One region of the Paenibacillus sp. JCM 18996 genome, then DNA from elsewhere that is predicted to be linked to it. Evidence: riboswitches for the same ligand, from Rfam matches in the RefSeq annotation. Region 1 holds a riboswitch; each other region holds the start of a gene.
The links. Region 1 has a riboswitch for cyclic di-AMP ahead of ACZ5N7_RS13815 (ubiquitin-like domain-containing protein). Riboswitches for the same ligand answer to the same signal wherever they lie in the genome.

Region 1 (8,101 bases):
AGAAACATAGTCCTCCACCAGGTGTTCCTCCACCTCTGCCGATTCCACAAATACTCCTATGCCTTTGACGGTGGCGTTAAATTCCTTCAGGAGGTCGATCATACCCCGCATCGTGCCCCCCACTCTCTTGAAGTCGTCGATAATGAGGACCCTCGAATCTTCTTTCAACGCCCTTCTGGACAGCGACATTGTCTGGATCCTTTTGTTGGAGCCCGACACGTAATTAATGCTCACCGCGGATCCTTCCGTCACCCTGCTGTCTCTGCGGACGACCACAACCGGCACGTTCAGATAAGAGGCTGCCGCGTAAGCGATGGGGATCCCTTTAGTTTCCACGGTCAAGATGACGTCGAAATCCCTCCGGGCAAAAGCAGACGCGAACATCCGGCCCACTTCGTTGAGAATTGTCGGCTGCCCCAGAATATCCGCCATGTACACGTAGCCTCCGGGGAGTACGCGGTCCGGCTGTGCAAGCTGAGTGCAGATTCCCCGGATATACTCCAGGGCGCCTGCCTTGGCGACAGTGGGGATATACTTTACTCCTCCAGCGGCTCCGGCAAGCGTATTCAGTTCCCCCAAACCATCGCTTTCCAAAACCTCCTTGATTATAGCCAGGTCCTCGCTGATGGACGACTTCGCGGAACTGTAGCTTTCGGCGAATGTAGTCAAAGGGATTAAAGTATGGGGGCGAAACAATAAATACTGAGTCATCTCCACCAGTCTTGCGCTTCTTTTAAGTTTCTTCATCGGCGCCCCCCCTTTCTTCGTCAATGGATAAAAAACAATTCTCTACACGGAATAAATGATGAAAGAGCCAATTCAAACCCGAATGTTATATTGAAAATATATCATTGATATACGTGTTTATTCAAGTTATTCATGAAAATTATTCTGACATAGATCTCACATTAGCAAATTGTGGGGCCCCGGATCAGGTCAACAAGCGCACCGCATACACATCCTTGCAAAAACCGCGCAGCCCGTTATATATTCTCGCCACCCGGGATTCTTTGGAGACGAGTCCAAAGACCGTCGGCCCGCTTCCCGACATAAGGACGCCGTCAGCTCCCAGACGGTGCATGACCTCTTTCAGCTGTCTGACTTCCGGATATAACGACAAGGTGACTTCTTCCAGCGCATTTCCAAGACTGTCGCACAGCTCCCAGAAATCTTTATCTTCGATCGCTTTGCGAACGTGGGAGGTGGCCGGGCCCTTCTTTACATCTTTCACCCGGAATCGTCCGTATACATCCGCCGTGGACACATTAATCGGAGGCTTGGCCAAGATCACCCAGCACTGCGGCGGAGAAGCGATCGGCTCCAGGATCTCGCCCCGTCCCCGAGCTATGGCCGTCCCTCCCGCCACGCAGAAAGGTACGTCCGATCCCAGCTCCGCGCCTAAAGTTTGCAGTTCTTTCAGCGGGATATTAAGGCCCCACAGCCGGTTCAACCCTCTCAAGGCAGCCGCCGCGTCGCTGCTCCCGCCAGCCAGGCCTGCCGCCACAGGAATCTTTTTATCCAGGTGGATATAAACGCCCTTCTTTACCTCATAGCGGTCCTTCATTAATCTCGCCGCCTGGAAGGCTAGATTCTTTTCGTCCAATGGAATGTAACCCGCCTGGCTGGAGATGATGATCGTGTCCCTCGGCAACTCCTGCATTTCAATCCGGTCCGCCAGGTCGACCATCGTCATTACCATCTCCACTTCATGGTAACCGTCTTCGCGCTTTCTTAGCACGTCCAGAGACAAATTGATTTTGGCCGGCGCCTTCTCGAATACCTTCACTTCTGTCACCTTCTTCTCTACTTACCGCTTCTTTCCCTATACTATAGCAAATGCCTTTCATAAAAGCATCTCATCGCATTCGGCGCGCCATTCCTGTTAACCCGCAGACCGATAAGAAAACCTCTATCAAGGCTGTTCAAGGATGAGCGACCGCGGTTATAGGCAGGTTTTCTTGGTAAAGAAAGTTTCATTTCGCTTTAATCCTTTAGCCAACTGTCTTTAACGTTAAGAAAAAAAGCTCCCGCGGGAGCTTCTCACACTTGCTTGTATTGCGTTATGGCCGGGATTGCCGCTGTCTCACCGACTGCTCCGCGATCTGCAGCGCTCTCTTCACCAAATTCCCCGCGTCCTTGGTACGAATGCCTCCCCATCCTTCGCGTTGAACAGTTTCATAAAAACCAAGGTCTTTAGCCAGTTCGTACTTGAACTCCTCGGACAAAACTCCACGGTTTCTACGACGACTCATGGGAACATCCTCCTTCTCTATAGGGGTAATATTAGTATGCACCGAAACACCTTTACCATACGCGACCCAAACGTTCACTCGCAAATGGCACCCACGGCCAACAAAAAAGCGGCGAAGTCGCTTGGACTTCACCGCCGCTCTATTGCATTATGCGCTCAATGTTGTATGTAAGTTATGCGCATTTGTCCATCATCGTTGCACACCGTCACTTCTACGGATTCCGTTAGAATGTCGGCATAACTGTAAGATACACGTTTGAAAGCGTTCTGCTCTTGATCCAATTTTACAATAAATACAGAAGGGTAGGTTTCTTCCAAAACACCGGAACGCTCGACTGTCTTGCGACGTCCGCCATTTGCTTTCAACATGATTTTCTGCCCGACATGGGGCTCCAAACTGCGTTTAATTTCCAACAGCGCATTTTTAGCCATTGTTCTCTACCACCTCTTTCTTTATACATTATACTCCATTTGAGGAGGCTTGTCAAACAAGGCCAATTATTATATCAGTAGTGCACGCGCATTGTCAACGCATCGTTCTAAATTTACCTTTTCGAATGTATTATAATTCAGACTTGGTTGCTTTATGCAGACAAACCAAAAAACCCGTCTGAGCTTTGGAATTTCCAAGCTGACCGGGCTTTGCCGATTTACACTGAAACAGAATAAGTTACTTTCGGAAGGCCTATACGATAGCATCCTGTGGATTCAAGTCCTCCGATTCCTTGGATACCGCTTACTGTCATGTTTATGACATCCGGGATACTGACCGTTTCCCGAACCGAGGTGTAGGCAAATTTTGCAGCAATACAAAGCGGATCCAGCGCATGGATCAGGATTCGGGCGGGGGAACTGGCAAAGTTGGCGCCCGCTTCCACCAAGGCCTCAAAGTGGGATTGGCAGGCACCCGCGATCACGGTCAGGGAATCCAGATTCCTGTCGTACTGGCGTGCCACCTTTACAGCATTCACAAAATTATGGGAATTTTTATAGGAATTGAGACTGTTTACATCTCTCCGATGCTTAATGATCCCGTCATGTCCTGTGATCACCACGATATCGGGAAGAACCTCCGGCAGCAGCGTGTAGAGCGCTTCCGCCATACCGGTCTCCGCCACGTAGTAGCCTTTCGCGGGAATTCGCAGCTGTTTGTAAAGACTCATGCATTTCTGCAGATAGGAAGGATCACCGTCCAGATGGAGCACTTTTCCCGGCAGTTCGAAGTATCCCTTGTCCTCGACCCCAGGATTTCTGGACATCGCCTTTTTCAGAATGGACGTTCTATAGTCCTCCATTTTGTGCATGGACTGAACGACTTGGGGCTGGGTTCGAATGGTGCGGGTCCAAAAGTATCTAGCGTCTGTCAACGTTAAATCTTGGACAGGAGAGTCCGCCAACAGCCGATACTCCACTCCTCTTAAGGTAGCCCACGCGCCTGTGATTGACTCGATTTTGAAAATGATGTCACCGCCGTAAGATCTTCTTGTGACCAGGTCTCCTAGATTCATAAGCTTAATCCCCTCCGATGTATCATATGCGCGAGGGTGGGCTTTTGGTGTGAATAAATTCGCGGATAAAGCGACGCTATCTTATCGAGGCCAGCATCGCGTTACTAAGGCACGCATACTCCTCGATACTGAGCGTTTCGCCACGCCGGGATGGATCGATCCCGCATGCGGACAGAACGGCCTGAAGCTCGTCCTTGCGCTCTTTCCCATACAAACCTGAGACCAGGTTGTTCCACAGCGTCTTGCGCCGCTGGGCAAAGCTGGCTTGAATCACTTTGAAAAAGTGTTCTTCGTCCGTGAGCTGCACCGGAGGAGATTTTCTTACCCGCAGCCTTATTACAGCTGAATCCACGTTAGGCTGTGGGATGAATACCGTGCGGGGCACGATCGTCACGATCTCGGGCTCGCAATAGAATTGGACGGCGATGCTCAAGCTCCCATAATCCTTGCCCCCCGGCTTCGCCGCCATCCGTTCGGCGACTTCCTTCTGGATCATGACGACGATATTGTCCAGAGGCAGCTTTTCCTCAAGCAGCTTCATAATAATCGGCGTAGTAATATAATAAGGCAGGTTGGCCACCACACTGACGCCCTGAACATCCCGGAAATGCTGCCGGAACAGCCCATGCAGATCAAGCTTGAGCACATCCCCATGGATTACGCTTGCATGCGGGTAAGGGTCCAATGTCTCGGCGAGGATGGGAATCAGCCTCTGATCGATTTCTACAGCGGCCACCTTTCCCGCGATTTTGGCTAACTGCTGTGTGAGCGCGCCAATGCCCGGACCGATTTCCAACGCCCCTTTGCTCTTGTCCAGCCCGGCGGCTCCGACAATTTTATTTAATATCTTGTAATCGATAAGAAAATTCTGTCCAAGGCTTTTCTTTAGCGTAAAATCGTATTTTCGGATCAATTCCTTCGTCCGTTTCGGAGATGCAATATCTTCAGAAGAAAAAAAATCATTCATCGTCATGGATTAACCTCTTCATCTAGTTGGGTTAAGGCCGCTTCGAATTCTTCCCTGGTGATTTGAAACATTCGGCAGCGGTTGAAAAATTGTTTACCGTTAGCATACCCTATTCCGAGCGCGTTGCCTACGGCCAACCGGCGGGAAGAAGCCCGGGGATGCACAATGAGCCCCGCTTCCAGGAGATCGTCCCAAGTAATCCGCGATTCGGCGCCGGCATAATCGGTCCTCACCTTGCTGAGCGCTTCCCGGATGGCTTCCGGAGCCGCGTTCTCCACACCGATATCGCCTTTCAGTGTAGCTTCTTCTTGCCTCAGAAAAGCGTGCTTGCAGCCGGGGACGTGCTGAGTGATGATTTTCCTTATTCTTTCCCCCGCATGATCGGGATCCGTAAACACGATCACACCCCTGCGGCGGTGGGCGAGCGCGATGCGATTCAATATCGCCGTATTAATCGCGGACCCTCCGGTTTCAATCGTTTCCGCCTCGACCGCCCTACGGATGGCAGCGGTGTCGTCCTTGCCTTCTACTACAATAATTTCTTTAATCATTATCCGTTTCTCATCCTTTATACAGAAAAAGAAGAGGCCGCAACCTCTTCTTCACATTATACCTAGATTATATTTAAAATAGCACAATATGAATATTCAATCAATTCCCTACAGGCTTGTTGGGTCCGATCACATAAACAGTAAAGCCGCTTTTCCGGCCGAACCGGTTGGCGTAATCTTCACTGTCGAAATAAACGTCGATGATCTTTCCTTTCACGGCACTGCCGGTATCCTCCGCCCTGCGGAAACCGAGACCCTCAATGTAAACCCACCATCCAAGCGGTACCACGCTCGGATCTACGGCAATCGTCCTGCCTTCGGTTACGCGGGTTCCGGTTGCGGTCATCCCATATTGGGGGTTGCTGCTGGATTTGCCGGTTGAACTGACGCCTGCCGCATAAGCGGTCAAGGACACGTTATTCAACACCTGCTTATAACCGAAATTCATACCGCTTTTGCTGACTACCTGCGTATCGGCAGGGGCGCTGGCCGGAGCAGAAGCCGGAGCAGCTGCCGGGACGGCCGTAACGGCTGCGGTTACCACGGGATTCTTCGTACCCACCGCAACAATCCTGTCCTCACTTGGCGCAGCAACAGACTCATCCACAATCGTTTCCGAGACCAGCTCGCCGTCCTCAAATACTTTTTCTTTCTGCTTGACCAGAACTCCCTGCTTGCCTTCTTGAACGACCTGCTCCTTGCCTTTAAGCAAATTGTTGTCGTTCTGCTGAATAACTCCGAAGTATATAGGCACATTCTCCTGTTCGGTCTCTTTCTTGACGCGAATGATTCTGACATCCGATGTATCCGATAATTTCGTTTCCGGGGAAGGAACGACCTTGTCGTCTTTCCCAAGTGCTATATGTAAGTTTCTCAAAGCACTCTCTACCGTTGTACCGGTGGTGTAAACCGTTGTCGTCTTTCCATCAGCTGTCAATTGGACTGGTTTTCCACGATCAATTGTTATTCTCTGTCCGTCTTGAATCTTCCCATTCAGAGGAATATTAACAAGATCATGCTCCCCAATCGATATGGCTTGTTCATCCAGTAGGCGTTGCAGGACAAGCTGCTTGGTTTTTACTACCTGCTCTTGTCCGTTCACCACCACGGATACGCTTTTGGTAGCCGTACCGTATAACATCACCAAGAACATGAAAGTCATAGCGCAAGAGATAATTGATATCGTTGATATCAAACGCAAGTTTTCATGCTTCCATCGCAATGCGAAGGATAGGTTGGATGATCGCTCTTCATGGGTTTGCCGGTTGTCTAAAGCTCCCACTTCTTCGGTCCTCCTTGTAAGCCTCGCCGTCGTGTAGTGCATGATTAATTTTGACGTGACTGTGGTATTTTACTTACATCCCAACATTGGCTTCATACTTCTTCGTTCGAGCCGGGAGTCGTCCACCTCCTTTGAACAATGTATGAGCTGCAGTTCTCTAATATCCATATTTCCGGGCAACAAAAAAAGCCAAAAGAGAAGAGGACTTCTCTCGTGGCTTTTCCAATCAATCAGAAACAGTACACGATGTTAAGTTACCTCTCTCTGCACGCTTACGAGGTTAGCTGACGGATTCGGACGTGAGAGTCGCCCTACCTGGGCAAGCGGTGCTTGCCTTAGGATTCACCCCTGATACCATGAACATGGTACCATGACTTGGTTCCCCCGTTTCCCCAAAAGGGAAACTCAGCGATACGGAAATATGATAAGATGTATTAAGTTATCATGAAAGCTATGATACGCTGTAAATTATGACATGTAAAGTCTGGAAATTTTCTAAAAATGGTCAAAAAAAGATAAATTCCAATCAAATACTGCTTTTTACCGAATAAAAACAGGTTATTTCTTTGTATTAGGTTTAGTTTTCTTGTTTTTCTCGACATATCGCAAAAAGCATGACTTTTTTATCATTTTTTTGCCCTATATGGGCATAAAAACCCACACATATTTTACATAATTTCCCTTAAAAGAGAGGTGCTCGTTTTGGAAACTTCACTCAAAGTGGACGGGCTTTTCGGCGGCTATCTGCCCCGGAAGCCTTATCTGCGTGAAATCAGTTTTTCTCTTCGTCCGGGCGAAATGATGGGCCTGATCGGCTTAAACGGCGCGGGAAAAAGCACAACGATCAAACATATTCTCGGACTTCTTAAGCCGCAGCAGGGAACGATTACCATCAGCGGCCTTAAGCTGGAGGAATCTCCTCTACGTTACCGCAGCCTGTACGCTTATGTGCCGGAATCCCCCGAATTGTATGAGGATCTGACTCTCCGCGAGCATCTGGAGTTGACCGCGAGGGCTTACGGCATTCCCGAACCCTTGTTCCGCGAACGGATGGATTTTCTGCTTGAGGAATTTCAAATGGCCGACAAGACCGAAAGCTTTTCGTTCCAGATGTCCAAGGGGATGAGGCAGAAGGTAATGATCATGAACGCTTTTCTCATTGAACCCCAGCTTTATATCATCGACGAGCCATTCCTCGGCCTTGATCCGCTGGCCATCCGATCCCTGCTGGAATTGATGGTGAAATTCAAAGAAAAAGGCGCGAGCTTCCTCATTTCTTCGCACATTTTGGCGACGATTGAAAAATATTGCGACGGTTACGTCGTCCTGCATAAAGGACGCGCTCTTGCCCAAGGGTCCCTCCGGGAGATCGCTGCGGCGGCCGGCAGTCCAGGCGCTTCGCTTGACGAGACGTTTTTCGCTTTGATCAAGGAGGGGGACAAGTGAAGCAATCGGACCAGCTATGGAGCGGCAGGCTCGCCGCTTACCGAAAAAACAATCTTCAGTATTGGAAAGATGTGTTTCGAAGCGGCTTCGGCACTT
Region 2 (8,101 bases), 1.4 Mb from region 1:
GCCGTGGAATCAAGCGTCATAGCCACCTGGCCTGCAGTGAAAGCTTTTTTCGTATCGTCGGTTTTACGGCCGAGATTTAATGCCGACTTGTCGTCGACCATACTCTTCAGCCAAGTCAGAGTCTTAACGCCAGCTTCTGCGTTAACAAGAGACTCCGTAGCAGGGGCCGTTCTTCCGTTTCCGTTGTTCAGGAGCTCCGCGCCCTGGTTTGCGAAGAACTGCTCCATAAACCAGCTGTAAAGGGCGAAGGAAGCGCCATATTTTCCGTCTTTAGTCAGCTTTTTCGCGGCATCAGCCACTTCTTCGTAAGTTACAGGAGGCTTCTCAGGATCCAGGCCCGCCGCTTTGAACATGTCTTTGTTGTAATAAAGAACCGGGTTGGAAGTGTTGAACGGCATCGAGTTCAGCTTGCCGTCGAGTGTATAGTAGCCCAGAATGTTCTCTTCCAATTGGGAAACGTCGAATTTATCGGCGTCAATAAACTTCTGCATCGGAGTGATAGCCTTGGAGTCGATCATAAAGCGGCTGCCGATTTCGTAAACCTGGATCAGGGACGGTCCGCTCTTGGAATCCATAGAGGCTTTCATTTTGTTCAGGCTCTCGTCATAGTTTCCCTGGTAAATCGCTTCTACTTTAATATCCTTGTGAGACGCGTTAAAATCCGCAACAAGCTTGTCCACCGCTTTAGTGAGCTCTCCGCCCATCGAGTGCCACCATACGACTTTAACCGGCTGACTTTCCTTAGCCGCTGGGGCAGGGCTTGCTGCGTTATCACCTGTGTTTCCTTTGGAACAAGCGGTGCTGAATAACATCAATGCAGCCATTATAACCAGAAAAAAACTTCTAAAACTGCTTTTCATCGGATTCTCTCCTTGGTTTTAATTTATATATGAACCTTCTAGAGGGACATATCTATCCTTTTACTGCTCCGGCGCTTATACTTCGTACAAGCTGTTTCAATCCAAGCATCAACAGAATCAGGGAAGGGAGCAGCACCAGCGTGACGCCGGCCAGCACCAGGTTCCAAGAAGTGAACTCTTCCCACTGCAGCATGGAAATACCTATTTGCACCGTTCTCATCGTATCGCGGTTTGTGATGAGCAAGGGCCATAAATACAGATTCCAGGCGTGCAGGAACGCATATACGCCAAGGGTGGCTAAACCCGGCCTGCTCAAAGGAAGCGCAATGGAGAAATAAATTCTGATCTGGCCGCTGCCGTCAATCTTGGCCGCTTCGAACAGCTCCCTGGGAAGCTGCATGAAAAATTGCCTTAAAAGAAAGGTGCCGAAGGCAGTAGCCATGAAAGGCACCGTTAATCCCTCGTAGCTATCCATCCAACCCCAGGCTTTAACGGTTAAATAGTTAGGAATCATCGTGACTTCCGAAGGAACCATCATCGTAGAGAGGAACAGGGCGAACAGCAGCTTTTTTCCTTTAAATTGCAGCAGCCCGAATGCGTAACCGGCCAAAGAGGCGGTAATCAGCTGTCCTATTGTAATGCTCGCCGCGGTAATAAAGCTGTTCTTGATAAAATCGATGATCGGCACGGCTGCCAGAACACCAATAAAATTTCCCATATAAAAGGAAGAGGGCAGGAGCGGCGGCGGGTACTTGGAAGCTTCCGCGGGGGTCAGCAGCGCGCTCCAGAAAGTATACAGGACAGGAAACATGACTACCAGCGACAGTAAAACGAGCAGAGCGTACATTAATGCTGCTTTCGGTTTAGTTATCATTGGTAATGTACCTTCTTTTCGAAAAATGTGAACTGGATGACCGTCAGCACCATAATGATGGCAAACAGGATAAGGGCTGCGGCGCTGCCCGCACCAAATTGGAAGTTGACGAACGCTTCCTGATAAATCGCGTAAACGAGCACTCGCGTACTATTGATCGGGCCTCCCTTGGTCATAATATGAATCTGGCCGAAGGTCTGCAGTATGTTGATGATGGATACGATCGACACAAAAAATATGGTCGGAGAGATCAGCGGCAGGGTGAGTTTGCGAAAAGTATGGTACGGAGAAGAACCGTCTATTTTCGCGCTCTCGTAAATTTCCTGGGAAATTCCCTGCATTCCGCTGAGCAGTACAAGATAATTGAAGCCCAGGTTCATCCATATCGTCATTATGGAGACAGAAATCAGCGCCCATGCGGGGTCGGCAAGCCAAGAAACAGGATGGAGCCCGATCGATTGCACAAAATAATTGAGTATCCCTACGGTCGGATGGAACAGCGCCATCCAGATTACGGCGCCGGTACCGGCCGAAATGGCCATTGGGAGGGCAAAGAAAAATTGAAACACCTTTATGCCGCGCAGCCGGTTTACTGTTAACCAGGCCAATAACAGCGAGGCCACGATGCCGAGCGGGATTGTGAATAACGCAAACAAACCCGTGACTTGCAGACTTGTCCAAAATTTATCGGAAACTAGCAACTCCTTGAAATTGTCCGTTCCCACAAAGGCCGCGACTCTACCCCTTGGATCCGTAATATGCAGGCTAAGATACACGGTTCTCAGCAGCGGATAGAATAGAAAGATGCTGAATAAAACCAGAGAAGGAGCAAGGAACAAGTAGGCGAGGCCGGTTTCTTTCCATACGGCTAGCCGGCGGGACTGGGTTTTTGGTGAAGCAATCCGGGCTGGTTGTGATATATCTATATTATTTTTTGCCATGCCCATAGGCTGACCTCCTTCTTTAATTGACTTGTCTCATTATAGAGAAGGAATGTTTTTCGCAAGTTAGCGGGATGTAAAATAATTGTTAACAGTTGTCGATTTATGTCGAGAGATATTGTGGTATAGCGCATATGTGGTTTAACAGCCTGCAAAATCAGAGTGGAAGTGTAATCCGCAGGCTTTTTTTTGTACATAAAAGCGCAGTGAAATGGCATTGTCAAGTTAATTTTATATTAAAGTATGATGAGAATGGGGAGAAAGAAACATTAAAAAATTCCTCGTTTATTTGAATTGTTTACGCAGTGTAAACATTGTGGCGCCCCACAGTTAACCCGTTTGCAGGGATATGAATTTTTTTTAACGTTAATTTCGCTGTGCTTATTTGCAGTTTTTGGGTGTTTCTATAGATGTTTCAGTATGGTAGTTTGGTAGGAGCCGAGACTTCAGGGACGTTATATTTCAATTGAAGTGCGGGGGACGATATATCGAGGCGCTGTTCTTTTGTAACTTGCGCTGCAGGGGTGAATCGAGCTTTTTTCGTTAGGGCTGTATCCTTGGGCCCGAACCCGTCAACTAACCTCGTAGGCGAATAGAAAAGGAGACGATACCAGATGAACCTTTTTTCTTTGAAAAAAACAATGCCTGTAATGGGGATTGCCGTGGGGCTTCTTGGCGTAAGCGGTCCTATTTCTTTTGCGGCGAAAACTCCGCTGCCTCTACAGGCAGAAACCGCTGCAGTAAAAACGAAAGCGCAGGCTGTGAATTTTACTGTGGAGTGGCCGATTTTCGGACCAAAGCAGGTGGAACGTTTTGTAAAGCCCAATGCTGAAGCGGCAGCTACTGGCGCCCCGGCTGCTGCAGCCGTTGACGCGTCGGAGAAGGCACCGGCTGATGTGTCAGCCCCGCTGCTCGCCAACCTCAAGCCCGCCGCTGCGCCCGTGGCTGTCGCACCCCAACCCGTGGTAGTTGCCGCTGCACCGGCACCCGCGCCAGTCAATGAAAAGACAGTGTCTGCTCCGGCTGAACCTGATGCCAACAAAGCAGCCGTTGCTCAATCTGATGCCACTAAAGCAGTCCCGGTCAAGGCTAAAGCCGACGCGCCTGCCAATTTTAAAAAAGAGATCGAGGCTAAAGCCACAGCCTATTCCGGTTCTGCGGAAGAAAACGGAGGGTATGCCGGTATGGATGCCATGGGAAATAAACTTGAGCTCGGAACGATCGCTGTCGACCCCCGAGTGATTCCGCTGGGTTCCACGGTGTACGTAACCGGTTATAACCACAATGGGCTGCCGGTAAAAGGTATGACCTTTAAAGCTACGGATACCGGGGGAGCCATTAAAGGGAACCGTATCGATATATTCCTGCCCGGATCGAATGATCAAATTTCCTCGTTCGGCATTCAGAACGTCAAAATATATGTACTATAATAGAGATAGATATGGAAAAGGTCCCTGCACTTTATGAGTACGGGCCTTTTTCGTTTTGACGTCAAAGCGGGGACTCTCACATTTTTATTCCGTCAGCTTATTGATTACCATTACCGCCGCACCCGTCACCAGAGCTTCTTCTCCAAGACGGCCCTGGCTGAAAACAACCTGATAAATCGGATAATAATACGTGTTCTGGATGGCCACTTTGGTGGAAACCCGGAAGAACAAAGGGTGCGCATTAATAAGCGGGCCGCCCAGGATGACTTTCTCGGGATGAAGAATGTTAAGGAGGTTGGCCAGCCCGATGCCGAAGTATGCTGCGGACTGTGTGAACAATTCGACCGTCAAGGGGTCGTTCTGCTTTAAAGCCGCGGTCAAATCGGTGAATGTGATTTTCTCCGGGGCGCCCGTGATGCTGCGCAGCGCGCTTTCACGCCCTTGCTTAAGCCTGGAAACAGCCGCCTGCTCCAAAGCGTGGACGGACGCGAAGGATTCCAGGGATCCGTAATTTCCGGATGCGTTCAGCCGGGGTCCGTCGGTTTGAATAATCATTTGGCCGATCGAGCCCTCCATATCCACCGCCCCGTAAACCACCTTTCCGCCCGCGGTCATCGAAGAACGAAGGCCGACCCCGAGATGGATGTACAGCAGGTGGCGGTAATCCCGCCGGCGGTCCGCCCAATATTCGCCTATGATCGCCGTGTTCGCTCCATTATCCAGAAAGACGGGGATGTTTAGCCGGTCCTCCAGAAGCTGCACTATAGGCACGTTGCTCCAGCCCGGAGCGGGAAAATGCAGCGGGCTCAAGATCATCCCGGCGGCAAAATCCAAAGGTCCTACGGCGCCGATTCCGATGCCCAGTATCGCCGAGGCTTCGATGGCATGCCCGGACAGCATGGATTCCATGGAAGAGACCAGTTCGGTCAGCAGTGCATCTGGCGTCATTTTTTCCGTCATCAGCCACCGTTTCGTTTCCAGCTTGTTCATATGCAGATCGCAAAGGATGAGTTTGGAGCTAAGCCTGGAAATTTCGATGCCGACCACATAAGCATACAGGGGATTCGTCCGGTACAGGATGGGCCTTCTCCCTCCGGTGGATTCTCCCAGCCCTGCTTCCACAAGCAAGCCCTGAGCGGTCATTTCCTCCAGCGTTCGGGTGAGCGTGCTGCCCGTCATCGAACTTTGCTCCAGAAGATCTATCTTCGACATAATATCCTGTTTGCGGATCAATTCGTATACTTCTTTGCTTTTCCGGTTTGGCAGCCGGTTCTGCGGCAAAAGCTTATCCATAAAAAAACCCCCGTCATCGAGCTCTCTTGTCACAAAAAGAGCTGGCTACAAGGGTTTATTATACATGAGCGGCGGGCGATTAACCATAGATGGCTGCGCCCAGCAAGCCGGAAAGCATAATGACATACAACGGATGCATCCTCTTTACAAACAAAGCGTACAGAGCTGCGGCAAAAATAAGTCCGGCAACGGCGGTATGCAGCGAGATTGCCGCGATCAATCCGTTGGAAGAGGCAAACCTGTACGCACCATAGAAAATAAGAACGGCAACGACGGGACGGAGCCCGTAAAAAGCGGATTTGACCCATAAATTGTCATGATATTTTTGCAAAAAAGCGGCCACAACTATGAGGATGAGCAGCGAGGGCAGGACGATCCCGGCCGCCGCGGCGCAAGCTCCAAGCCATCCGGATGTGCGGTAGCCTATTATAATGGCGCTGTTGGTAGCGATAGGACCCGGAGCCATCCCCGCCAGGGCGATTACGTCTGTAAGCTGTTGAGTAGTGAGCCAATGATGCGATGTCACTTCCCGCTCTATGACGGGGATCATCGCGTAGCCGCCGCCGAAGGACACCAGGCCGACCACAAAAAAAACGGCGAACAACTGCAGGATCACCATGGACACACCCCCTAGATACCGTCTCCGATGTAATAATCTTTGTATTTATATCCGGCTTCTTTTCGTTTAGCATAGTGAGTCTTGAGGCCCTGCTTCTTTCGGTAAAAAGTGGCGGCTATGCCTGCGGCAAGCCCCAAGCCAATCAGGACCGCCGGATGGATATCAGCGAATATGAGAATGGCCACGCTGCCTGCCGCAGCGGCCAGTGTCACCTTGTCAAAAACGGCCGTTTTGCCGATGTGGACTCCTGCGTAGACAATGATTGCGACAACGGCGATGCGGATGCCCTCGAATGCGGCCTTGATTTTCGGATAGCTCTGCAGGTGCACCAGCGCGACGCTTAGGGCGATAACAATGAGAAAGCCGGGCAGCGTCACTCCCAGACAGGCTGCCGCCGCTCCAAGGATCCCCGCTTTGCGGTATCCGACCAGTATGGCTGCATTGATTGCGATCGCGCCCGGCGCAGACTGGGACAGAGCAAGCAGGTCGGCGATGTCTTCTTCTTCCACCCAGCCCCGCTTCTCCACCGCTTCCTTCCGGATCAGAGGGATCATCGCATACCCTCCACCGAAGCAGACAGGGCCGATTTTCAAAAAGGACCATAAGATTTGGGTAAGAAGCTTCCATTTGTCATGCGTTTCATGAGTTTTTCCTTTCAATGGAAATCTCACCCCGTCTCTAATAAACTAGCTTTATTATACAATACTTAAATTCATTTTGGAATAAACAAACGTCTAGATTTGAAAAACGATTAAAATATATTGTAGATCAAGAAATAAACCAACAAAATTGATAGGAATATCCGGAATAAGGCCAAACTTTTTACCTAAACGGTTTTTATGGTTCTCTATGTGAAGATAACGAAACGGGAAATGATAGAGGCATTGCGGCGCTGTGCGGCGGATGATTAGAACCGATAGGGGGTAATATAGTAGCTTTCATCAGGCAACCCCGGATTTCAAACTTCGCTTCATTCTCGTCTTGAGTAGGTTGAGCAGATATCGGAATATTAGAACATTCAGGTTCCGGGTTAATAATGGTAATACAGATGGAGGTGTTGACTATGCCAAAAGAAGAACCGGAAGTGTCGCCAAAGGTAACGCCGGAGATTAGCCCGAGGGTTGCACCGGAGGTATCGCCGAAGGTAGTCCCTGAAGTATCGCCGAAAGTAACGCCGGAAGTATCGCCAAAGGTAACGCCGGAGATTAGCCCGAAGGTTATGGACACAGCAGCCTCTTTTGGGCTGCTGTGTCCATGTTTTACTTCGGATGCCGCTGCACATGGAGCAGGCGCGTGAAAAGTCCGGCTGCGCCGAAGGCTAGACCGGTGATGAGGCCGATCCAATAACCGTAGGCGCCGAGCGATGAGGAGTGGGCCAGCCAATAACCGGTCGGCAGCCCGATGACCCAGTAGGAGACCAGGGCGACGAACAGGGTAACATTTACATCCTTGTAGCCGCGCAGCGCTCCCTGGATAGGGGCGGCCAGCGCGTCGGATAACTGGAAGAAGACGGCGTACAATAAAAAATGCTTCGTTAAAGCGAGGACGGCCGGCTCTTTCGTATAGATCGCCGCTACCTGGTCGCTGAACGTGATCAAAAACAGCGCGCACAAAGCCGCCATCGCGATAGCCAGTTGCAAGCCAATGTAGCTGTACTGCCGGGCATCCTTGTACCGCTTGGCGCCGGCTTCAAAGCCGACCAGTATCGTCAGAGCCATCGAGATGCTCATGGGCACCATATACAGGAACGAAGCGAAATTGATGGCGGCCTGGTGCGCCGCGATAGTAAACGTATTATATTCGCTCATGAGAAGCGTAACGGCCGAAAAGATGCTGGTTTCGAAGAATATTGCAAATCCGATCGGCAGCCCAACCCGCAGAAGATCGCTCCAGGCTTTCCACGAAACGCCGTACCATTTATTCGGTGCCCCATATGCGGTAAAGGGCTCCACCCGAACAATAACGGCGATAGCCAGAATACATATGCACCAGTAGGTGATGGCGGAGGCGACACCCGCTCCGATGCCTCCCAGCCTTGGGAATCCGTATGCCCCAAAAATAAACAAATAATTCATCAAGCTGTT
Region 3 (8,101 bases), 1.8 Mb from region 1:
GGGAGATCACGCATGAGCCTTGGGGACATAATCAGCTTGATGCCATCGGCGCATTCCTGTTCGGCATTGGCGCCGGACTTGCCGCAGGCAAGCAAATGCTCCGGAACAATGCGGATGAACGAATCGTTGCCAAAATTGTCGCGTACCTGTCATGTATAGAATACTGGCAGTGTCCCGACAACGGAATGTGGGAGGAGGACATGGAACTCCACGCCAGTTCAATCGGCGCGTGCGTTGCCGGCTTAATCAGCCTGATTAACACTGTAGAAGTTCCGCTGGAAATAATAGATAACGGAATAGCGGCGCTGAGAGAGCTTGGTGACCGTGAGAGTGCATCAAAAGACGTGGACTTGGCGCAGTTATCGTTAATTTATCCTTATAACCTTGTCGGCCCGGACGTGGCCGAACGGATTATAGCGAAGGTGGAATCGAGTTTGCTGCGCAAACGAGGAGTTATCCGTTATGCTGGAGACAGCTACTACTCTACGTTAGAAAGCTCGCACGGACGGTACGAACAGAAATCGTTCTATTACGGAACAGAGGCGGAATGGACGTTCGGGCTGCCATGGCTGGCTCTGTGTTGTCATACGTTCGGCGACACGGAAAAAGCGTTGCATTACATCCGCCGGACCGAGGAAGTAGCGTTAGAAGGAGGGATTTTGCCGGAACTCTATTATGCAGGGACGGCAGTGCCGAATCCTAACACACCTCTTGGCTGGAGCAGCGCGATGTATATATTGGCGAAGGAAGCCGTAAATATTGGAGCTGTGGTGCGCGTATGATTGTGATTGACGCAGACCCGGGCAACCGATTCCCGGCGTACAGATGGAGGAATAACGCAAAGTTGTGAGCCGCATCGAATATAATTCGGTGCGGTTTTTTCTATGATGTGTTCCTTCGCCGGCATTACAAAAAATTTATATAAAAAGTTTTGATAAAAAGAGTTTAAACTTTTAAAATAATAAAATGAACAAAAAGGAGGACTGTATGTGGCAGTGAAAGTGGTTTTTCTGGATATCGATGGCACTATTCTCACTGAAAACAAAACAATACCAAGCAGTACAAGGCTTGCGGTCAATCAACTGCTGAACAAAGGAATCAAAGTAGTACTTGCTACGGGCAGGTCACCGTACTTCACGGCTCCGGTCGCAAAAGAACTTGGCGTTCATTCCTATGTCTCTTTTAATGGTTCAATTGCAAACCATGAAAATGAAATTATTTTTCATAAAAAATTAGAGATGGAGTATGTGCGTGAAATTATCGGCAAATGTGTCCAATTGTCACACTTAAGCGTTCTGCAGGCTTCATATTCCGTTTTTTCACCCTCCGTCAGAGAGGACGCCAGACTAACGAATTACTTCGGTTACTTTAATGTAAGTGTTCCGGAGGATATACACCTGGACTATGATAATGAGGACATTTATCAAATATATTTACATTGCCCTCAGCAACAAGAGGAATTATATAGGTTCGAAACAATGGGAATTGACCGGATCCGTTACAATGATTTTGATTTGGATATTCTTCCAAAAGGCGTCAGCAAAGCCGTGGGCATTACAGCGATGTTAAAAATGATGGATATTTCTGCAAGCGAGGCTGTTGCGTTTGGCGACGGTTATAACGATATAGAAATGCTGGGTTTAGTCGGTGTGGGGATTGCGATGGGAAACGCCGAAACTGCTCTAAAACAAGCTGCAGACTTTGTAACAAAACCTGTTCACGAAGACGGTATAATGTTCGGCTTAAAAAAAATCGGTCTTCTGTGAATTGTACTTAATCATGATTTCAAGAGGAATAGCGTGAAAAAAGGCAGATAATAAAAGATATATTGAACTGAATACGCTTAACCGATAAAAATAATAATTATTTTTCATATCACTGTATTTTTTGCTGTTTTCACTTTTCTCGATATAGGATTATGATATACCACGTAACAAAAATTCAAAGCCATTATTCGCTGAATTTCCGAAGCGGAAAACGGGGGAACCATCTGATGAGCGAATGAATGATCATTCGTCATTTGGGGTGAATCATTGACACTTATTAAGAGCGTCAATGTAGGGCGACTCTGAACGCCCGAATCCGACAGCTAACCTCGTAAGCGTTGTTAGAGAGGGTGAACAACTTGGGCTCCGATTGGAACCACAGGGGATACCTCTGTGGTTATTTGTTATGCGAAATAGCAGAGACGATGGGGAAAGTTGGAAAACTACGTTAATTGCAGCTGGGGGTTCGATATGATCCATCATGTACAACTATTGGAAGCTGTCTTTATTTTATTGGCAGTTCTGGCAATCTGGTATGCCGTGTCTAACTTCACTTCCTTCAAAAGGGTGTTGGTTGGCCGTCCGATGCGAACCAGTGAACTTTACGCAAAACATAACAAATTGTTTTGGGTCATCGCATTACCAATACTCTCTGCAGATTTATACTCTTCTGTTGCCTACGGTCCCGAAGCCGGAATGACGGAGTTGCTGAGGCTGGGGAGTGCAGCTCAATGGCTCATTCTGCCAATTACGGCTTCAACCGTTTTATTATTGGCTATACTCATTGTTTCTTACATTATGGGGATTATTGCCTATCCGAGCGGCGGGGGCGCTTACTCCATCGCTAAAGATAATTTCAAGAAACCCTGGGCATCTTTGGTCGCATCCAGCTCTCTGCTTGTGGATTATATCTTAACCGTAGCTGTCTCCGTGTCGGCGGGAATTCAGGCGGTTTCATCGGCCTATCCTGTGATCGCACCTTACAAAACTACGTTGGCGCTGCTGTGTGTCATGTTATTAGTTATCGTGAATTTGCGTGGCGTGGCGGAGTCTGCCAGCATCTTTGCCTGGCCGACCTTTTGGTTTATGGGAAGCATGCTGCTCGTCATTTTTATGGGCTTCGCTGATGAACTTCGATTCGGCTTTATCCAACCCTCAACTCCAATTTTTGGAACTATGCCGGAAGGCATCACGATGCTTTTGATCTTAAAAGCTTTCAGTTCCGCCTGTTCGGCATTGACGGGAATAGAAACGATATCCAATGCTGTTCCGGTGTTCCGCGATCCCCAGCAAAAAAGTGCCATCAAGACATACATCGCATTGGGAGCAATAACCGGACTTACTCTAATGGGAATCGCTTATCATCTTTATGTCCAAGGCATTCAAATTAATCCGGACAAGACAATGCTGTCTGAACTCGCAGAACACTATTTTGGCCATGGAATTTTATATCAAATCATCATTTGGTCGACTTTTATCGTCCTGATCTTGGCTGCCAATTCGACTTTCACCGGATTTTCTCAACTCTCCGCCATTGTTGCGGCAGACGGCTTCTTGCCAAGAGCGTTCACCAATCGCGGCGACAAGTTGGGCTATTCAAATGGTATTTTGCTGCTCGCCGGATTCGCCTGTATTCTCATTGCCGTGTTCCAAGCGCAAACCAACGCATTGATTCCCTTGTATGCCATCGGCGTTTTCTTATCTTTTACCATTGCCCAGATCGGATTATGCATCCGTTGGAAAAGGGTGAAAGGCCCTATGTGGAAAGCCAAGTTCTCAGTTAATTTGATAGGTACAATAATCACCGCTTTGGTGACGGTAGTCGTGGCCATTACAAAATTTCTTGCCGGCGCGTGGATTGTGTTAATCATATTGCCATTCATTATTGGCTTCTCGGTCGCCGTGCGCAAGCATTATGACTGTATCGCAAAGGAGCTTCGCATAGATCCGAAAACCACTTTGCCGAGTCCGCACCGTGTTGTCACCATTGTTTTAGTGTCTGGTGTGCATCGAGTAGTAAATAACACCGTATCATTTGCCAAAAGTCTGGATACGCAGGTTGCTGCCCTTTATGTCGGTTTTGACGATGAATCGATCGAGAGGATGAAGAAAAAATGGGAGGAATGGGGTAATCCTTGCAAGTTAATCACGCTTCGGAGCGAGTTCCGTTCCATCCTTGGCCCATTAAGCCGATATATACACCGGTTGGAAGTAAAAGAAGGCAAGCCGGATCATATTCATTTGATCATGCCGCAATTTATCCCGAGAAGATGGTGGCACCATATTCTCCATAATCAAAGTGCATTATTGATCCGTTCCTGGTTTTTTCGCCATAAAGATGTAATTATTACGACAGTGCCTTACCATCTGCATGACTAGGTGTTAAAACAATCCAAGTATTGCCAAACAACTAAAATTCGTGGATATTCACTGTGCTGATGTTTTCGGGGCTGTGTCAGTAAGAGACAATCTTCCAATTATCGTTGATTCCATTTTTGAGGTCGAGAATTAGGTCTTGTCACTTTAAGTTAACAAAGGAATCCAGTGGAGGAGATGGCGATAGTAAGTACTCTGCTATTGTTAGTTTTACTTTGGTTTCCATAATGTATTAATATTATAGATGGCAGCAGTCATAACCGATGAACAAGTAAAAATAAGAAAGCGGGAACAGCATGGGTCGTAAATGGAACAATATTAAAGAAAAGAAAGCCTCAAAAGACGCAAATACGAGTCGAATTTATGCCAAATTTGGAGTTGAAATTTATGTAGCGGCAAAGAAGGGAGAGCCGGATCCAGAATCTAATCGAGCCCTAAAAATTGTACTTGAGCGAGCCAAAACGTACAATGTACCGAAAGCGATCATTGACCGTGCGATTGAGAAGGCAAAAGGAAGTTCAGAAGAAATATATGAAGAACTCAGATATGAAGGCTTTGGACCAAATGGATCCATGGTGATAGTAGATGCACTCACAAATAACGTGAACCGTACCGCTTCGGCTGTGCGTTCTGCTTTTAATAAAAACGGCGGGAGCATGGGTGTAAGCGGATCAGTGTCATATATGTTTGATCAAACTGCTGTCATTGGCCTGGTGGGTAAAACCACAGATGAAGTATTTGAGATATTAATGGAAGCGGATATAGACGTACGGGACATTTTTGAAGAAGATGAGTCCGTTATCGTTTATGCTGAACCTGACCAGTTCCAAGCACTGCAAGAAGCATTCAAGAATGACGGAATAACTGAATTTAAGGTAGCGGAACTAACAATGCTCGCACAAAATTACGTAACACTTCCGGAAGACACCCAGGCACAATTTGAAAAAATGATAGATGCATTAGAGGAGCTGGAAGACGTTCAACAAGTATACTACAATGTGGATTTTACTGATTAATCTGAATTCCTGTCATGAAAAATGAGGTCGACCAGAAAGATCTGGTGACCTCATATTACGAACAGGAGTAATGTTGAACAGAAAAGCTTACAATAATTTATTGTTGACCCTCTGTGTAAATTTGGAAGGTTACACCGAATTTATCCGTTACAATACCGAAAGATGGGCTAAAATGAGTTTCTTGCAGCGGCATGTTCACTTGACCACCTTGCTGCAAGGCTTCATAAATTCGTTTTGATTTTTCCGCGTCGTTAGTTGAGAGACAGATAGTTACTTGATTTCCACTTTGATGGGGCTGACCTGGAAATGTATCAGAAAACATAAGCTCCGATTCGTCAACTTTTAACATAGCGTGTGCCACACGATCCTTTGCAGTTGCCGGTAAAGGGAATTCGGGGTTTTCCGGCATCTCACCGAAAGTTTGGTTAAAGAGTAGTTTAGCATCCAATGCTTTTTCGTAAAATTGAATTGCTTCCTTAGCATTTCCATCCATCACTAAATAGGGGGTCAATCGTAGTGTCATGATTATTCAGCTCCTTAGGTTCTAATTGATTTTTGTTCGTTTCTACCATGCTCCATACTTTTAATAATCGTCCAGGGCACGCACCGTTTGATACTTGACAATGAAAACCATTACACCTCCCATTGTTACCCATAATTCTATTGTATAACATAGAACGTATGTTTGCAATCTGTGAATTCAGATCCCGTTCAGCGCCCGCTGCATGAGCGGCATACAGCCATTAGATTTTCGATTTAACTTTACATGACCATATTTAGAAGCCCGTATTCCACTAGGGAGTTACGGGCTTCGTCATGAGCCGGCCGTAGTTGAAGGTATTTTAGCAAAGGGGGCGAATATATGACTCAACTGCTTAACGGGAAGGGAGACAAGGATGAGCTTTGATGAACAAAAGCGGAAATCTAGACTATTTTCATTTGGGCGGGGCCGACGGACTGAGAGCGCTGGCATGCTTAGCGGTGATCTTTCATCATATCGCCCAACGTTTGTCGATGCGGCAACAATTCGGCTGGGTTCAAGAAATACAGTCTTTGCTGCTTGCGGGCAATGCGGGTGTGAGCGTGTTTTTCGTCTTAAGCGGATTTTTATTGTCTATTCCTTTCTGGCGGAACTACTTGGACCAGAAGGGTCTCCCTGATATAAAATACTATCTATTCCGACGTGCAGTGCGAATAGCACCAGGTTATTACTTCGTCTTTCTCATTTGCATGACTATTGTACTTCTGCTTAAAGTTCCTAGTGAACATTTCTGGCTGCGTGCCGCCGCCGGTTTAACCTTCACATCCGCTTTTTGTGAACGGCAGTGCTAAAATCCCCAATAATGGCACTTGAAAATTCCCCATAATCGGCAGACACTCTTCCTTATGGGGGAGAGACAATGATCAGGAATGGGGAGTTTTACGTGATTCAGCACATGACACAAAAAGGAATGAGCAAGACGCAAATCGCCGAGGAACTCGGCCGTGACCGGAAGACCATCGGGAAGTGGCTCCGGGAAGACGGTCCGCAAGCTTACAAGCGGCAAACGCCGAAACCGAGCATCCTGGCGCCGTTCCAAGACTACATCCGTTCGCGAATGGAAGAAGGCTGCCTGAACGCAGCGGTACTGTTCGACGAAATCAAAGCCAAAGGCTACATGGGCCAGATCCGACTATTGCGTTCGTTCATGGAGCCACTGCGGCCAGCGGTGCTCGCCAAAGCGACCGAACGTTTTGAAACGCCGCCCGGCAAACAAGCGCAGGTGGACTGGGGACATTTCAAAGTCGAATGGAAGGGCGAGGCGAAACGGCTGTATGCCTTCGTCATGGTGCTTGGCTATTCCCGGATGATGTACCTCGAATTTACGGAAGACGAACGACTGGATACGCTGATGGGCTGCCATGTCCGGGCGATGCAGTATTTCGGCGGCAGGCCGGAAACCGTGCTCTACGATAATATGAAAACCGTTGTCACCGGTGTGGACGATCAGGGCCACCCGGTATGGAATGAGCGGTTCGCCCGTTTTGCCGCTCATCACGGGTTCCTGCTCCGGCGCTGTGCGCCGTATCGTCCACGCACCAAAGGGAAAGTGGAAAACGGTGTCGCGTATGTACGCAAAAACTTTTGGCCGCGCGTGCGCACCTTTACCGGTTTGACCGATCTGAACATCCAAGCCCGCTTGTGGCTCGATACGGTGGCCAATGTCCGTATCCACGGCACCACGCATGAAGTGCCGCTGCAGCGTTTACAGCAAGAAGTTCTGCAGAAGTTTAATGTGCGCCCCTTCGATGAAGCGGAGCGGCATGCCCGCAAAGTGTCCGCCGACTCCCTGATCTCCTATGCGGCGAATCGCTACTCGGTGCCCTGGCGGTATGTGGGGCAAACAGTGGAGGTGCAGGATGAGCGCAATGGCCGCCTCCGAATTTTTGCTGGGGACAAGCTCATCGCCGAACACGACAAAGCCACTGGGCACCATGAGGTGGTCTTCGACCGCAAGCATTCCGAAGGCATCCGCTCCGCAGTCGGGAAGCCCAAGCAGCTGCCCATGCCGCGCTTAGTCCAGCAAGCGTTGCCCGACGTGGTCGTGCGCGATCTGTCGGTCTACGAGGCGTTTCTGAATGAGGCGGTGATCCAATGATGGTGGTCACCGAACGGTTACAAGAGGCTTTCGAAGAACTCGGGTGGAGCCGGATTCCGGAGATTCTGCACCACCATGCCGAGGAAGCGGCGGCACAGAACCGGACATATCTGGAGTTTCTGGATGGGCTGCTGCAGGAGGAACTGTCCGCTAAGCATGACCGGTTCATCCGCATGAAAACCCGCATGGCACACTTACCGTACCACAAAACGCTCGATCAGTTCGACTTCGGCTTCCAGCCGTCGGTCGAAGAGCGGCGCATCCGGGACCTGGCGACACTGCGCTTTGTCGAGCACCAAGAGAA
Region 4 (8,101 bases), 1.9 Mb from region 1:
TCTGGCTGCGGTTTAACCGCATTTGCCGGGGGTAATATATGCTATGTATTCTTTCAATTCATCCTGAGGGAGGCTGTACCTGTGACAAAACAATACAAGAACGAAGATTTGAAAACTGTGGTGGAACACGATATTAAAGACAGGAAGGAACATAGCGCGGGGAGAGATATTTCCGAAGTGACGAACGGCAGTATGGCGCCGGATATGAAAGAGATCGAGCAGCTGGGCAAAGATATGGAGCGGATGAAGACAAATTCCGACCTGCAGGAGGAAGGCTTGGTCCCTGACCCCATACAGGGGGAAAAAGAACAACGTTAATCCCCTCTCCTCGTGGAGAAAAAAGAGAGCCTCGAGCAGGTTCTCTTTTTCGTTTAAGTATACCATATTTTACCTGCCTGTTGTCTCGCTATTTTTTCTCGATGAACGAAAGGATGCTGTCCAGATTCTGAGGCGGCACTTTGGCGATCAGGTCTCCCTTTTCCGCAAGCCTTTCCTCTATGGTCAAAAGGGTAAATTCCTTCGGATCCGCATTTCCGCGCACTTCTTCCCAGGTGAGCGGCGTGGATACGGCGGCTTCTTTTCTGGCGCGCGGCGTGTAGGGTGCGGATAAGCTTTTGCCGGCCCAGTGCTGGACATAATCGATATAAATCCGGTCTCCCCGCTCCTTGACAAATCTTTCGATCGTAAACAGCTCGGGGTGCTTCTCTACTAAATACCGGGCGACAAAATGACCAACCGTGCGCAGCTGCCCGAAAGTATAGCCGTCGGCGATCGGAACGATAATTTGCACGCCCGTGGCGCCGGACGTTTTGGGGATCGATTGGATGCCCATGGACTCAAGCACCTCTCCGATCATGGCAACGGCTTCCATCAAACGCGGCTCCTGCGCGCGGCTCGGATCTATATCAAGCACCCATTCCGCGGGGATTTCTCCACCCACATACTCGAAAGATGGATGAAATTCCAGTGCCGCCAAATTGCCGAGCCAAAGAAGAGAGGGAAGCGAATCCAGCTGTATGTAACGGACCCCGTCCTTCTCTGCCGTTTTAATGAAAGAAGGTATGTTTTTGGGAGCATTTTTCTGGTAAAAGGATTCTCCGCCGACGCCGTCCGGAAACCGGATCACAGTTAAATAGCGGTTCCGGCAGTATTTCAGCAAATAAGGGGCAAGAGCGGCCAGCTTTTGCAGGTACAACGCTTTCGTTATTCCCTGCTCGGGCCACAGCAGCTTCTCCGGATGCGTAATCCTGATTTGGTGCCCGTCTACCGTGATCTCTTGCGAGTGGCTTGGAGTCATAGTATTCCTCCTTCAATGGAAAGCAGTTTCGGTTGACGCAAAAAGCCCCCTTCGGTCACCTCTTGTCCTTTCACCCGCGCTTGCACCGGCTTCTCCAGCCACTTGAGCTGCATTCTGTTCATCTCGGGAGGCAGCTGTACGGGAGGCGCTTCCTGCAGCACCGTCTTGAGCTTCAATAATTGTGCTTTTGCAGCATCGTCCAGTCCTGAAGAAACGCGCCCGAAATAAGCGCCTTCGGACCTCATCAGCAAACTGGCCAACCTGCCTTCCCGCATCAAAAAGCCGACGATGTCCACCTCGAAGGTTTGGATCGTTTTGCGCTTAAACCAGTCCGAATGGTCCTTGCCTTCCAGATAAGCGCTTGACAGCCGTTTGGACACGACCCCCTCCCAGCCGTTCTCCTGCACCCACTGCCACAACGCTTGTCCATCCTCGTACAGCTCCGCAGTGAACATTTCAGGGGTACGTTCCGGAAACAGCTCATTCAAAAGGTTGAAACGGGTAACAAAAGGCTCCTGCCGCAAATCCCTGTTCCCAATCCGAAGCACATCGAAAAGCACATAGACCACCGGCTCCCTGCTAATTGCCTTGTCAAACTCCGCGGAATGAACCAGCTTGTTTCTCCGCTGTATTTTCTGAAAACTCGGGCGTTTGGTGGCCTGATCAAAAATGACCGCTTCCCCGTCCAGAACGCAGTCCGTTTCCAATTGGCCCAAAGCCTTCGCCAGCTCAGGGAACGTATTATTGCTCCGCTTCATCGTCTTGGAATACAGGCCCACCCGCCCGCCGCTTACTTCCGTTATGACCCGGTATCCGTCCCATTTGATCTGGTACCCCCAATCGTCGCCTTGGGGAATTGTATCCGTAAGGATCGGGGACATCGGATGAAAAAGCTGCATCGGTCAGGCCCCCGTCTTCTTTGCTTTGGCCCGAGGCTTGCGTCTCGGCTTGACAGGCTCTTCCTTTGCCTCCGGCACCGTGTCCTTTTTCTTCACTTGCTTGAGGCTGGCCTGGAGCGCATCCATCAGATCGATGACGTTCGTCTTCTTCTCTTCGGGAGCCAGCTTGACTTCTTTTCCCTCGATTTTGTCTTGTATGGCGGACATAAGACGGTTTTTGTACTCGTCCTCGTATTTCTCGGGTTCGAATTTCGAAGACAGCTGTTCGATCAGCATTTTGGCCATCTCTAGTTCCTTGCCGTTCGGCTCTTTGCGCTTTGGCAGATTGGGCACCTGGTCGACAGGGCGGATCTCCTCGGCATAAAACATGGTTGACATGGCCAGGCAATCCTTCACAATGCGAATCGCCGCCAGCGAACTTTTATTGCGTATGGTCACATTGGCGATGCCTATCTTGTTCGTCGCTTCCAAAGCGTCCAGCAGCAGATTATATGCGGTCGTACCCGTATTGTCGGGAGCCAGGTAGTATGTTTTCTGGTAATAGATCGGATCGATCTCCTCCAAATCCACGAAATCGAGAATCTTAATCTGCTTCGTGTCCTCAGAGGCCAGTTTATTCAACTCTTCCTTATCAAAGGTCACAAAATGGCCCGGCTCGTATTCATAGCCCTTGACGATCTCGTTCCAGTTGACATCCTTTTCGCATTTGGGGCAGGTCCGGACGTAATGAATCGGTACGGAATATTCCTTGTGAAGCATTTTCATCGGTATATCGTTATCCTGCGTGGCTGAGAACATCTTCACAGGAACATTCACCAGCCCAAAATTGATCGCGCCCTTCCAAATGGTCTGCATTCCTATCCCTCCCATTCTATGTGTAATTGTTATTTAAACCGTTTTGGTCCCGATTTATCATCGTGGCGATGGCAATATCCTCCTGCCTGCGGGGAATGCTAAATTCGAACTTAACTTCAGAACATCAGGCGTAATTTCGACAAAAACGGGCTTTCGTGTCAGTTTTACTAACAGATACTGTTGACATCGTTTTTACTGCCACTTTATAATGGATGAATGTATGACAAGTTAGCTTATATGACAGGAGATGAACGAATGAGCGTCGAGCAATTGACCGGCGGACTTGATACCATATGGGTGATTCTGACGGCTGCAATGATTTTGCTGATGGAAGGCGGATTCGCTCTTTTGGAAGCGGGTTTTGTCAGGCGAAAAAACGCGGCCAGCATAATAATGAAGGTTTTTGTCGATATCGCATTCGGTGCGTTGGTGTTTTTCCTGTTCGGATTCGGCATTATGTACGGGAAAGATGTATGGGGATTGCTGGGAATGAGCGGGTTCCTGATGGGAGGGGATCTCACACATATTAAATTGAACATTTCGCATGAGACCTACTGGCTGTTCCAGTGCGCCTTCGTCATTGCGGTGATCTCCATCGTTTCCGGGGCGGTTGCCGAAAGGATCAACTTTAAAGCTTACATCCTGTACACCATAGCCATGACGGGGCTGATCTACCCGATTGCGGGACATTGGGTATGGGCAGTGGGCGGCTGGTTGGGAAAGCTGGGAATGATCGATTTTGCCGGCTCAGCGGTCATTCACGCGTTAGGGGGATTCTCCGCGCTGGCTGCGGCGAAGCTGATCGGTCCGAGAATTGGAAAATATAACGACGACGGCAGCGCGAACATCGTTCCGCCCTCCAATCTTCCGTTAGCTTCGGTCGGCGCTTTTATTCTTTGGTTCGGCTGGTTCGGGTTTAACTCGGGAAGTACGCTTAGCGCCGCCAATTATTCTGTGGAGATCGGACATATCGCGGTGACCACGATGCTTGCCGCGGCTGCCGGTGCGGCTTCCTGCATTCTGTTCACTATGATGCGATATCAGAAATCCGACCCTCCGATGGTCATCAATGGCGCGCTGGCGGGACTAGTGGGAATTACGGCAGGTTGCGCCTATGTGTCAGAAGGGGTGGCTATCTTCATCGGCGCGGTGTGCGGAATCGTCATGATCTTCGCCACGGAATTCCTTGAAAGCAAAAGGATCGACGATCCGGTCGGTGCCTTCGCCGTGCACGGTGTCAGCGGAAGCATCGGTACTCTGGCTGTCGGGTTGTTTGCCATTCCGGAATGGACTTCCAAATTCAACCTCAGCGGCGCGGGCTTGTTCTACGGCGGCGGCTGGTCTCTGCTCGGCATTCAGGCTTTGGGACTCGCCATCGTCTGTGTGTGGGGCTTTTGCCTGACCTGGCTTGCGATGAAATTGATAAGCCTGCTCGTTCCGGTCCGTGTCAGCAGAGATGAGGAGCTGGTCGGACTCGATGTGGGCATCCACGGTGTTCCCGCCTACAGCGAGGAGCACGATTTTATTGCTGTACCGTCTATCATAGATAAAGAATAATCAGCTGGAACTCTATAATAATCGACTGCGCCCCAAACAACGAAAAAGCCGCTTATCCATTGGATAAACGGCTTTCACTGTCTTCCCCCATCTTATGGAGGAAGCACAACTGTTAGATCTCTTCATTCAATTGAGCTTTAAGCGACTCGATTTCCTGTCTCAGCTGCTTTACCGTCTCAAGCGGCTTCTTAACATAATGGATATACTCTACAGCCAAGTGATGATCCGGTTTTTTGCCTGTCAACAAACGCCTTAAACCTGACATGGATTGATAGCTTTGTTCTTCGCGAAGTCTTCTCTTTTCATAACGCTCAATGGCTTGCTCAATATCCAAGACCTGCTGCTCTTTCTGGGCGATAAGAGATTCCAAAAGGGAGAACACATCCGCATTTTTATCGGTATTTTTGGAAGAATCCATTGAAGGGAAAGAATCCGTTATAAGCGCAGTCAGCATGAGAGTTCACCTACCTGATTATGTTAACTATTTTCACACTGATTCTATTTTACCTCATTTTGCGGCTCTTGAAAAGGTTTATTAAAAAAAGCATTGGTTAAAAAAAAGACCGGAAAAAATTCCGGCCGTCTATATTCAGATAAAGCGTTTGGCGCCAATGTATCTGGATCCCCAATAACCGCTTTGCAGGCTGTCAATTTTAACACCGTCATCGGTGGCGGATATAAATTGATTGTTGCCTAAATAAATTCCGACGTGTGAAGGGACCTTAGCCTGGGCGAAGAATACCAGATCTCCGACCTTGGGCTGGGCGACGGGATTACCTGCGGTGTTCATGTCTCTGGATGTCCGGGGAAGCGATACGCCGTTCTTGCCATAAACATACTGGACAAAACCCGAGCAGTCGAATCCGTCAGGGCTCGTCCCACCATATTGGTAGGCAGTGCCGAGATACTGCTTGGACAACTCCACGATTCTTGTGGAGATTGCTTTCTCCACCACCTTGGACGGTGCCCACCATGCGGGTGCGTGGTATTTTCCGTCCTTACCGAGGATGGCAATATAGTTGGTTTGATCCCATTGGGTAGTAATTCCCAAGTTTTCGCTCACAAAGCGAAGGGGAACCATCACCCTGCCTTCCTGAAACAAAGCCTGCGTGCCAATGCTTACTTTCTCGCCGTTCACCGTGGCATAAGACTGTCCTGTCGTAATCACAATCTTTTTCTCTGGACTGCTTATCGTTACCGTCACCTGCTGACCATCCATCTGCCAATCCACATTGTAGCCCAATTCTTCCGAAATCAGACGAATCGGCGTCTGCAGATTCTGATTGCCGTCTATGAACGGCTGTGCATCAGGAAAAGACACGAGGTGATCGTTAATCTGTACCTTCACACTACTGTTCAATACAGCGGCTTCCGCCGAATGAGCGTGAAAAAGACCGGACAGCAAAAATGCGCCCGTTAACACAAGCGAGCTTGCCAAAACCTTCAACTGCTTTCCTCCTTGTAGCCTCCGAGGTTAGTTGGCGGGTTCGGGTAGAGGTTGCTCCCTGGTCTGGCCTGCGCCAAACGTTCACCCCAAAATAAGTCCCCCGTACCAATGATAGGACCATTGGATTCGGCATCTGTTTTGTTGCTGTTTTTTCAACTATTTCAATGTAACATATGATAAAAGAGGGTAAACACCCATTTTTCAACAAAATTGTGTCCAAATTAAGACAATAAGAAAGAGACCTCATATTGAAGTCTCTTGTCTTCTTCTTGCTTAGTGGCCTTCGTCCCTCAACTAAGTATTTCTTTGACTCTGCCTACCTGTCCATCTGTCAAACGAACCTTGATTCCATGGGGATGCGTGGGAGAATTCGTTAAGATGTCCTTGACGATTCCCTTGGTTAACGCACCTGTCCTCTGGTCTTTCTTCAAAACGATACTGACTTCCAGGCCTGGGCGGATATGGCTCCGGTTCTGACCGTTCATGCTGTCACCTTCTTCATCCTTAACTTATGAGATTCGCGGCAAGCGGGCTAACTATTCTTTAACATCAATAAATCCAGAAAAGACTCAGGCTCCAACCGGCCGAAATATGCCCGCAAATCGATGCCTGACAAGGCTTTTATCACCTCGGACTCTTCATAGCGCACACCTTTGAGCTGATCTTCAATATCCGAGATTTCCCCAGCACCAAAAAAATCGCCGTAAATTTTCAGATCGCTGATAAGGCCTTTCGATATATTCATCCGGACATCTATGGTTCCGACCGTTTCGAAACGCTTCTTGCTATGCAGAGTGCTCTCCGGAGATTTGCCGTAGTTCCAATCCCAGCTCCCATATCTCTCCTTCGACAGACGGCGGATCGCTTCCCAATCCGATTCCTCGAGCTGGACACGGGGCACATCCTGTGGCCACTTGCCGAAAATCGATTGCAGCAGTTCATTCCTGAATTCTTCAATCCTCATCGGCGCATCCAGAAATTCGCTTATGTTGGCCACTCTGCTGCGAATGGATTTTATGCCTTTGGATTGGATTTTTTCCGGGTGCACGTTGAGCGCCGACACGACATTTTCTATTTCGGAATCGAACAAAAGCGTACCGTGGCTGAACATCCGGCCCTTGGTGGTGAATTGGGCATTGCCGGATATTTTGCGCTCGCCGACCTGGATATCGTTTCTCCCAGTCAAATGTGCCTGGACACCAAGCTTCTTCAGCGCCTTGATCACCGGCTCCGCGAATTTCTGGAAGTTGTGGAACGACTCGCCGTCATCCTTTGTAATGAAGCTGAAATTCAGGTTTCCCAGATCATGGTACACCGCTCCGCCGCCGGATAACCTTCGGACTACATGGAGTCCATGCTTTTTGACATACTCGGAGTTGATTTCCTCCAACGTATTCTGGTTTTTTCCAATGATGATCGACGGTTCGTTGATATAAAAAAGCAGGTAGCTTGTGTCCATCGGCAAATTCTTCAAAGCATATTCTTCTATGGCAAGGTTGATTCTTGGATCGGTGATACCTTCATTGTCTATAAAAAGCAACATCTTCCCCTCCTGCCGCTCACTGTATTCTCATTTTAATCTAAAATAGTCCTGTACACAAAAATCGCTAAATCGTATGCAGAGAAGCAGATAAAAACAGCCCCGGCACGGCAGCAAGTCCGACCGAGGCTGTTTCATATTTGCACAGACTGCACCGCCGTCCGGGCTGTTTCTTGCCTGCACACTCGGCACCGCCCCTCGAAGCAGTTTCCTGCCAACACTTGCAGCTTCGACAGCTGCGAGCCTGACAAAACTGCCGGCCGTTACCCTTCGAGCAGCAATGTTTCCGGATCTTCGAGCAGCTCCTTGACGGTGACGAGGAAGCGGACCGCTTCGCTGCCGTCCACAATGCGATGGTCGTATGACAGAGCGATATACATCATCGGCCGGTTCTCCATCCGCTGCTCATCGATCGCCACAGGGCGCAGCTGGATTTTGTGCATGCCCAGAATACCTACCTGAGGGGCATTCAGAATCGGCGTCGATAAAAGGGATCCGAATACACC

Region 2: it holds a riboswitch for cyclic di-AMP, as region 1 does, so the genes downstream of both, ACZ5N7_RS01220 (3D domain-containing protein) here and ACZ5N7_RS13815 (ubiquitin-like domain-containing protein) in region 1, are expected to answer to the same signal.
Region 3: it holds a riboswitch for cyclic di-AMP, as region 1 does, so the genes downstream of both, ACZ5N7_RS04825 (APC family permease) here and ACZ5N7_RS13815 (ubiquitin-like domain-containing protein) in region 1, are expected to answer to the same signal.
Region 4: it holds a riboswitch for cyclic di-AMP, as region 1 does, so the genes downstream of both, ACZ5N7_RS04460 (C40 family peptidase) here and ACZ5N7_RS13815 (ubiquitin-like domain-containing protein) in region 1, are expected to answer to the same signal.

What each region holds. Positions count from the first base shown of each region.
Region 1 is NZ_AP043884.1:2,802,049-2,810,149, forward strand. Features, by position in the region: gene purR (pur operon repressor) at 1-747, opposite strand, end outside; gene ispE (4-(cytidine 5'-diphospho)-2-C-methyl-D-erythritol kinase) at 932-1,786, opposite strand; gene ACZ5N7_RS13790 (protein sspF) at 2,061-2,252, opposite strand; gene veg (biofilm formation stimulator Veg) at 2,408-2,683, opposite strand; gene yabG (sporulation peptidase YabG) at 2,902-3,759, opposite strand; gene rsmA (16S rRNA (adenine(1518)-N(6)/adenine(1519)-N(6))-dimethyltransferase RsmA) at 3,836-4,732, opposite strand; gene rnmV (ribonuclease M5) at 4,729-5,277, opposite strand; gene ACZ5N7_RS13815 (ubiquitin-like domain-containing protein) at 5,378-6,559, opposite strand; cyclic di-AMP (ydaO/yuaA leader) riboswitch at 6,813-6,980, opposite strand; gene ACZ5N7_RS13820 (ABC transporter ATP-binding protein) at 7,262-8,005, shown strand; gene ACZ5N7_RS13825 (ABC transporter permease) at 8,002-8,101, shown strand, end outside.
Region 2 is NZ_AP043884.1:247,592-255,692, forward strand. Features, by position in the region: gene ACZ5N7_RS01205 (ABC transporter substrate-binding protein) at 1-860, opposite strand, end outside; gene ACZ5N7_RS01210 (carbohydrate ABC transporter permease) at 913-1,734, opposite strand; gene ACZ5N7_RS01215 (carbohydrate ABC transporter permease) at 1,731-2,681, opposite strand; cyclic di-AMP (ydaO/yuaA leader) riboswitch at 3,102-3,281, shown strand; gene ACZ5N7_RS01220 (3D domain-containing protein) at 3,290-4,105, shown strand; gene ACZ5N7_RS01225 (ROK family protein) at 4,190-5,398, opposite strand; gene ACZ5N7_RS01230 (chromate transporter) at 5,478-6,017, opposite strand; gene ACZ5N7_RS01235 (chromate transporter) at 6,029-6,676, opposite strand; gene ACZ5N7_RS01240 (hypothetical protein) at 7,081-7,314, shown strand; gene ACZ5N7_RS01245 (MATE family efflux transporter) at 7,277-8,101, opposite strand, start outside.
Region 3 is NZ_AP043884.1:985,840-993,940, reverse strand. Features, by position in the region: gene ACZ5N7_RS04835 (glycoside hydrolase family 15 protein) at 1-782, shown strand, start outside; gene ACZ5N7_RS04830 (Cof-type HAD-IIB family hydrolase) at 990-1,766, shown strand; cyclic di-AMP (ydaO/yuaA leader) riboswitch at 1,946-2,120, shown strand; gene ACZ5N7_RS04825 (APC family permease) at 2,238-4,145, shown strand; gene ACZ5N7_RS04820 (YebC/PmpR family DNA-binding transcriptional regulator) at 4,439-5,158, shown strand; gene ACZ5N7_RS04815 (VOC family protein) at 5,256-5,681, opposite strand; gene ACZ5N7_RS04810 (acyltransferase family protein) at 6,065-6,490, shown strand; gene istA (IS21 family transposase) at 6,559-7,797, shown strand; gene istB (IS21-like element helper ATPase IstB) at 7,797-8,101, shown strand, end outside.
Region 4 is NZ_AP043884.1:913,383-921,483, reverse strand. Features, by position in the region: gene ACZ5N7_RS04490 (hypothetical protein) at 82-318, shown strand; gene ligD (non-homologous end-joining DNA ligase) at 407-1,297, opposite strand; gene ACZ5N7_RS04480 (ATP-dependent DNA ligase) at 1,294-2,196, opposite strand; gene ku (non-homologous end joining protein Ku) at 2,200-3,051, opposite strand; gene ACZ5N7_RS04470 (ammonium transporter) at 3,307-4,608, shown strand; gene ACZ5N7_RS04465 (hypothetical protein) at 4,721-5,062, opposite strand; gene ACZ5N7_RS04460 (C40 family peptidase) at 5,198-6,055, opposite strand; cyclic di-AMP (ydaO/yuaA leader) riboswitch at 6,057-6,197, opposite strand; gene ACZ5N7_RS04455 (YwbE family protein) at 6,346-6,540, opposite strand; gene ACZ5N7_RS04450 (lipoate--protein ligase) at 6,588-7,595, opposite strand; gene odhB (2-oxoglutarate dehydrogenase complex dihydrolipoyllysine-residue succinyltransferase) at 7,859-8,101, opposite strand, start outside.